3 regions of the Allobosea sp. LjRoot90 genome follow, and region 2 is predicted to be linked to each of the others. Evidence: riboswitches for the same ligand, from Rfam matches in the RefSeq annotation. Region 2 holds a riboswitch; each other region holds the start of a gene.
The links. Region 2 has a riboswitch for cobalamin ahead of ACSQ3M_RS16615 (ABC transporter substrate-binding protein). Riboswitches for the same ligand answer to the same signal wherever they lie in the genome.
Positions count from the first base shown of each region.

Region 1 (2,252 bases), 230 kb from region 2:
TCATATTGCGACTCATTCGCATTTGCGTAGGGTGGGTTCATCAACAGGATCGCCAGCCATGCTCAAGCCCGCCGCTTTCGCCCTTGCCGTCTCAAGCCTGCTCTCGCCGGCGCTTGCTGCCGATCTGCCCTCGCGCAAGGGCGCGCCGGTCGCGCCGCCCGTGCTTTCGGCCTGTACCGAGAGCGAGGGCATCCCGACCGACGCCTTCGGCTTCACGACGGGTTCGGACGTCGCCGAAGTCGGCTCCTTCGGCGCGAGCCTGACCTATGGCGGCGGCTTCGGTGTCCGCGACGGCCGCCAGGCCGCGCACGGCCTGCAGCTCCAGGGCTCCTACGGGCTCTTCCCCTGCTTCGAGATCGGCCCCTATCTGCTCGGCGGCTATACCGATGCCACCATCGCCGGCACGGGCGCCGACAGCCGCAGCTTCGGCGCCGGCGTCGAGATGAAATACCGCCTGCTCGGACGCGATTTGCACGGCATCGGCCTGACCGTCGTCGTCGACCCCAGCTTCAACCGCAACGACCCAAGCGGCGCCGGCAACTTCACCACCTACAACACCGGCATCCGCATCTTTGCCGACAAGACGCTGGTCCCCGGCAAGCTCTACGCCGCGCTCAACCTCTCGCACGACCTGACCTGGACGGGCCCGAGCCCCTATCTGCGTTCCTCGACCTTCACGGTCGGCGGCTCGCTCGCCTGGCAGCTGATCGACGGGCTCTATCTCAGCGGCGAGGTCCGCCATCAGCGCCGTCACAATGAGCTCGGCTTCGGCAAGGACGCCGGCTACGCCACCTTCGCCGGCCCCGGCATCTTCTGGCAGGCGACCAAGCAATTCGCCATCTCGGCCGCCTACAATGTCCAGATCGCCGGCAAGGCCAAGGGTGTGCCCGGCGATCTCGACATCACCAATTTCAGCCAGCATCTGGTGAAGGTGAAAGCGGCCTACAGCTTCTGAAGGCCCATTCGAGGGCAGCATCGGCCGGCCGAATTGACCCCGCCGCATTTCCGCCCTAGTCGTGAACGCGACGGTTCCCTCACGGGATCAAAAGGGAACGCAGTGCGGGTGGCTTAGCCACCTCATGCTGCGGCTGCCCCCGCAACTGTAAGCGGCGAGCCTTTCACCATATGCCACTGGGGCCTCGGACCTGGGAAGGCGGTGAAAGGCGGTGACCCGCGAGCCAGGAGACCTGCCGTCAGCCGTGGTCACACGCGAACACATCGGCCGGGGGTCCGCTGATGGGTGATAAGCCTTTGCGCGCCCGCTTGCGGGAGCGGAGCGGATTATCTCGTTCGCGGTGACGTGCCACTGACGTTACCGCCGAGGTTTTACCGTGATCCGTTTGCCCAGCCCCGCCAAGAGCGGGTGTTTCCCGTTCGTCTTCTCCCTGCTCGCCGCCTCGACCATGCTGACGCCGCTCGCGGCGCTGGCGCAATCGGGCGAGAAGCCGATCGCGCTGGACGAGCTCGTCGTCAGCCCGACGGGCGTGCCGACCCCGGCCAGGGAGATCGCCAGCTCCGTCACCGTCGTCACCGCCAAGGAGATCGAGCACCAGCAGCGCCGCACCCTGCCGCAGGCGCTCGCCGCCGTGCCTGGCCTCAATCTCGTCCAGACCAATGGTCCGGGCGGGCTGACCTCGGTCTTCATGCGCGGCACCAACTCGAACCACGTCAAGGTCCTGATCGACGGCATCGAGGTGAACGACCCTTCGACACCGAACCGCTCCTTCGATTTCGGCCAGATGCTGACCACCGATATCGAGCGGATCGAGGTGCTGCGCGGTCCCCAGAGCGGCCTCTATGGCGCCAATGCGCTCGGCGGCGTCATCTCCATCACCACCAAGCGCGGCGAAGGCCCGCCCAAGGTGACAGCCTCCGTCGAGGCCGGCTCCCACGGCACCTTCAACCAGAGCATCGGCCTCAGCGGCGGCAATGACCGCTTCGACTACGCCTTCGGCGTCAGCCATTTCCGCGCGGATTCGACGCCGGTGACCCCGCCCGGGCTGGTTCCGGCGGGTAGGCGCCGCAATCCCAACTCCTACGATAACTGGAGCTATTCCGCCCGCCTCGGCGCCCGGCTGACCGACACGCTGAGCGTCAACTGGGTCGGCCGCTATATCGACGGCCAGTTGCTCTTCACCAGCGATTCCGGCTTCCCGAGCCGGCCGGACGCTTTCCATTCCAGCCAGAACTACCGCCAGGCCTTCACCCGCGGCGAGGTCGTCTGGGATCCGTTCGAGGGGCGTTTCGTCAAC
Region 1 covers NZ_CAXUTF020000004.1:484,670-486,921, reverse strand. The annotation lists gene ACSQ3M_RS17720 (hypothetical protein) at 59-955, shown strand; cobalamin riboswitch at 1,010-1,209, shown strand; gene ACSQ3M_RS17715 (TonB-dependent receptor plug domain-containing protein) at 1,332-2,252, shown strand, end outside.
Region 1: it holds a riboswitch for cobalamin, as region 2 does, so the genes downstream of both, ACSQ3M_RS17715 (TonB-dependent receptor plug domain-containing protein) here and ACSQ3M_RS16615 (ABC transporter substrate-binding protein) in region 2, are expected to answer to the same signal.

Region 2 (2,252 bases):
CCGACGCCGAGGATCAGCACCGCGACGGCGCCGGTCGAGGCGCCGGCCGAGATGCCGAGAACATAGGGCTCCGCCAGCGGATTGCGCAGCAGTGCCTGCAGGATCGCGCCCGAGAGCGCGAGAGCCCCGCCACACAAGCCCGCCATCAGCGCCCGGCTCAGGCGATAATCGAAGATCACGCCCTGCTGGATCGCGCTCACCGGGAAATCGAGGTCGAACAAACCGTTGCCGAGCGCCCGCAGCGCCGTCTCCAGCGGGATGCGCATCTCGCCGATCGTCACCGCCAGCGCCACCGAGAAGGTGAGCGCGGCGAGAGAAGCCAGCGCGATGGCGATCCGCGCCGGCCAGTTGGGGCCGTGGACGGCGTGGCTCAAGGAGAAAGGCCGAAGCCGGCGATCGCCTTGGCGAGAGTCTCGATGCCATCAACCGTGTCGAGACCGGCGCGGGTCGCGCCGACATCCAGGATGACGACGCGGTTGTTCTTCACCGCATCGAGCTTACTGGCGACGGGGTCGGTCTTCAGGAAGTCGAGCTTCTTCTCGATATCGTCAGCCGGAAAGCGGCGGCGATCCATCTTCACCGTGACGATCACCGCGGGGTTGGCGGCGGCGATGCTCTCCCAGCCGACCAGCGGCCATTCCTCATTGGTGCTGATGACGTTGCGGGCGCCGAGCTTCGACAGGATATAGGCGGGCACGCCGTTCCTGCCGGCCATGAAGCCGTCGCCCTTGATGTCCTTGCTGGAGAACCAGACGACGACCGGCACGTCCTTGGCCTTGACGTTCGCCACCGCCTGGACCGCCTTGTCCTCGCGTGCCTTGAGCTCGACAACGAGCGTCTCGGCCCGGTCGGCGACGTCGAAGATCTGCCCGAACTCGCGGATGTTGCGATAGACCAGCTCCATCGTGAACATCTGGGTGCGCACGCCATCGCCGGCGCCGGAATTGTCCTTGCCGACGCAATCGGTCGGCGAGACGTAAGTCGGGACCTTGACCTTCGCGAACTGGTCGCGCTTGCCGACGATGCCGTTGGGCCCGACATGCCATTCGAACATCGCGGTGACGAGATCCGGCTCCTGCGCCAGCACCGCCTCGAAGCTCGGATCATTGTCTGCGAGGCGCTTCACCTTGGCGTTGGTGGCCTCATAAGGCTTGGCGACCGGCGAGAACCAGACGGCAGTGCCGACGACACGGTCGCCGAGGCCGAGCGCGTAGAGAATCTCCGTCTGCGTCTGGCCAATCGCGACGACGCGCTTGGGCGGCGCACTGAAGGTCACGCTCTCGCGGCAGTTCTCCAATGTCAGCGGATACTGCGTCGGCGCGGCTGAGGCTGCGCCCGCGAGCAAAGTGCCGAGAAGCGCCGCGGCGGGCCATTGCAGCAGGCGGGCGAATTGACGCGCAGTCGGCACGGGACGAACCTCAAATGTAACAATGTTGCATTTCTGATAGAGTGGACGGCACGCAGCCGTCAAGCTCTGCGCGGTCGCGCGCATGGCGGTCGCCATGGACATGGACTTCATCGCTCCCCGAGATGACGGATGGGAGCTGCGCAGGGGATGTGGACAGATGGCGGGCTCGGACGACCGCCACCGATGCACACCTCCGGGACACCCCGCCCGAAAGACGTCTTCGACGATCGGGGCAGGTCTCCTGGCTCGCGGGTCGACGCTGGCTCCGCCCGGCCTTCCCGGCGCAAGGAGCGCCAGTGGACGATGGACGGAGGGCTCGCCGCTTACAGTTGCGGGGGCAGCCTCGGCTTTGGCGCAAGCGCGCCTCACCGAATTCCCTCTTAGCTCCGGAAGCAACCCGGAGAACCTCGATCACGGCTACCCTATAAGGCGGGACCGCGCCGTCAAGCGCCGCTCAGAGACTGGGCGTGCTGTAGAGCCGCTTGCCCTGGACCGAGATTTCGACGTCCTGGAGGTAGCCTTGCAGCGCCGTGGTCGCGACCTCGATGCCGAGGCCGGGCGCATCCGGCGCCGCGACCTGCCCCTGCGCATCGCGCTCCAGATGGTTGGCGGAGATCGCCGTGGCGAGCGGCTTCGGCATCGCCGGGTATTCGCAGATCTCGTGATCGGCGAGCCCCGCATAAGGCTGCAGCGAGGCCGAGAGGGCGAGATGCGAGGTGAAGGTGTGATTGACGAAGGTCACGCCTTTCGCCACCGCATAATCGGCCACCGCCTTCGACGGGCCAATGCCGCCGATCCGGCCGCAATCGATCTGGACATAGCCGATGGCGCCATAGTCGATGAG
Region 2 covers NZ_CAXUTF020000004.1:251,746-253,997, reverse strand. The annotation lists gene ACSQ3M_RS16620 (FecCD family ABC transporter permease) at 1-374, opposite strand, end outside; gene ACSQ3M_RS16615 (ABC transporter substrate-binding protein) at 371-1,381, opposite strand; cobalamin riboswitch at 1,623-1,833, opposite strand; gene ACSQ3M_RS16610 (mandelate racemase/muconate lactonizing enzyme family protein) at 1,863-2,252, opposite strand, start outside.

Region 3 (2,252 bases), on a different contig from region 2:
CGGCTTGGCGTTGCGGCCGGTGACGACGATGTGCAGGTCGGAGCGACGAGCAGCCAACGTCGCGACCACCTCCGCGAGCGGCAGATAGTCGTAGCGCAGGGCGATGTTGAGCTCGTCCAGCACCAATAGCCGGATGCTCTCATCCGCCATCAGTTCCTTCGCCTTGTCGAAGGCGCGGGTCGCGGCGGCAATGTCGCGGGCCTTGTCCTGCGTCTCCCAGGTGAAGCCCTCGCCCATGGAGTGCCAGGAGACCTGGTCGCCGAATGCGTCCAGCGCCTTGCGCTCGCCGGTCGACCAGGCGCCCTTGATGAACTGCACGACGCCGATGCGCCAGCCATGGCCGAGCGCGCGCAGGATCAAACCGAAGGCGGCGGTCGACTTGCCCTTGCCCGGGCCGGTGTTGACGATCAGCAGGCCTTTTTCGAGCGTCTTGCCGGCGACCTCCGCGTCCTGAACCGCCTTGCGCTTGGCCATCTTCGCTTTGTGGCGGGCGGCGTCCTCGGTCTCGTCCATCGCTACTTCACCTGCATCGGCAATCCGGCGACCATGAAGACCACGCGCCCGGCCTGCGCCGCAAGGCGCTGATGCAAGCGGCCGGCCTCGTCGCGGAAGCGGCGGGCGAGCGCATTGTCCGGCACGATGCCCAGCCCGACCTCGTTCGAGACCAGCACGACCGGTGCCGTCGCCTCGCGGCAGGCCGCGATAAGCTCGCCCGTCGCGATCGCGATATCGCGCTCGGCGAGCAGCAGATTGGTCAGCCAGAGCGTCAGGCAATCGACCAGGATGGGCTGCCCAGTCCGGGCATTGCGGATCGCCTCCGGCAGGGCGACCGGGGCGTCGACCGTTTGCCAATCGCGGGACCGGCGGGCGCGATGCTCGGCGATGCGGGCACGCATCTCGTCGTCATAGGCCTGGGCGGTGGCGATATAGGTCCAGGCGGGCGGCAGTGCCTCGATCAGCGCCTCGGCATGACGGCTCTTGCCGGAGCGGGCGCCGCCGAGGACGAGGGTGAGCGGGGGAAGGGTCATGTGAGCCGCCATGCGCTTTCCAGTCGGGCATTGCATTGCACAGCGACCACCGGATGGCTAATGATCATCCATGACGGTGCCTCGACGACGAGGTGAAAAGGGAACGCGGTGAAGGACCGCGGCTGCCCCCGCAACTGTAAGCGGCGAGTTCCGCGCCATCGGCCACTGGTTTTTCGACCGGGAAGGCGGCGCAGGACATCAGACCCGCGAGCCAGGAGACCTGCCGTCATTCGATGTCGTCCAACAGGCTGCCGGTGGGGTGGCCAGGAGTGAGCCAATGAACACCGCAACCGTTACCAGCCAGGCCAGCGTCTCGGAACGAGCGAAAGCCGTCGCCGCCGCGCTGATCCTCGGCTTCGTGCTGATCTACACCGTCGGCTTCGCCGCCTCGTCCAATATCCACAACGCGGCGCACGACACGCGTCACGGCCTCGCCTTCCCCTGCCATTGAGGGGAAGCACATGGTCACGCGTGTTCTCACGGTCAGCATCCTGGCCGGGCTCTTGGCTGGGCTGCTGATCTCGGCACTCCAGCACGTCACCACCACCCCGCTGATCCTCAAGGCCGAGACCTATGAGGCGGCGCTGCGTGTGCAAGGCGCCCCGATGCAGGCCGCCTTCACCGGCGACGCCCGCATCATTCTCGTCCATAACGACCCGAAAGCCGGGGCGGAACACACCGGCGAGCACGAATGGAAGCCGCAGGACGGCTTGCAGCGCACCGCCTTCACCAGCCTGGTGACGATTGCGACCGCGATCGGCTTCGCCGCATTGCTGCTTGCCGGGATGATCGCGGCCAACGAGCAGATCGACCAGCGCCGGTCGCTCGCTTGGGCCATCTGCGGTTTCCTCGCCTTCGGGCTCGCTCCGGCGATGGGGCTGGCGCCGGAACTGCCGGGCTCCGCTGCAGCCGAGCTCCAGCAACGCCAGCTCTGGTGGCTGCTGACGGCCGTGGTCACTGCCGGCGCGCTCTTCGTGTTCCTGCGGGTCGAAGCCTCCTGGGCCCGGGCGCTCGCCGTGCTGGCACTGCTGCTGCCGCATCTGATCGGCGCGCCGCACCCGGCCGCGCCGGAAAGCAAGGTGCCAGCCGAGATCGCCGCGCATTTCGCCGCGCTCTCGCTCGCCATCCAGGCCGCGCTCTGGCTTGCCACCGGTTTTGCCGTCGGCGTGCTCTGGCCGTGGCTTGCGCGCCGCAGCGCCGCGACAGCGGCGGCCTGACGCCTCG
Region 3 covers NZ_CAXUTF020000008.1:83,933-86,184, forward strand. The annotation lists gene cobO (cob(I)yrinic acid a,c-diamide adenosyltransferase) at 1-513, opposite strand, end outside; gene cobU (bifunctional adenosylcobinamide kinase/adenosylcobinamide-phosphate guanylyltransferase) at 516-1,028, opposite strand; cobalamin riboswitch at 1,087-1,270, shown strand; gene ACSQ3M_RS24225 (CbtB domain-containing protein) at 1,306-1,479, shown strand; gene ACSQ3M_RS24230 (CbtA family protein) at 1,490-2,245, shown strand.
Region 3: it holds a riboswitch for cobalamin, as region 2 does, so the genes downstream of both, ACSQ3M_RS24225 (CbtB domain-containing protein) here and ACSQ3M_RS16615 (ABC transporter substrate-binding protein) in region 2, are expected to answer to the same signal.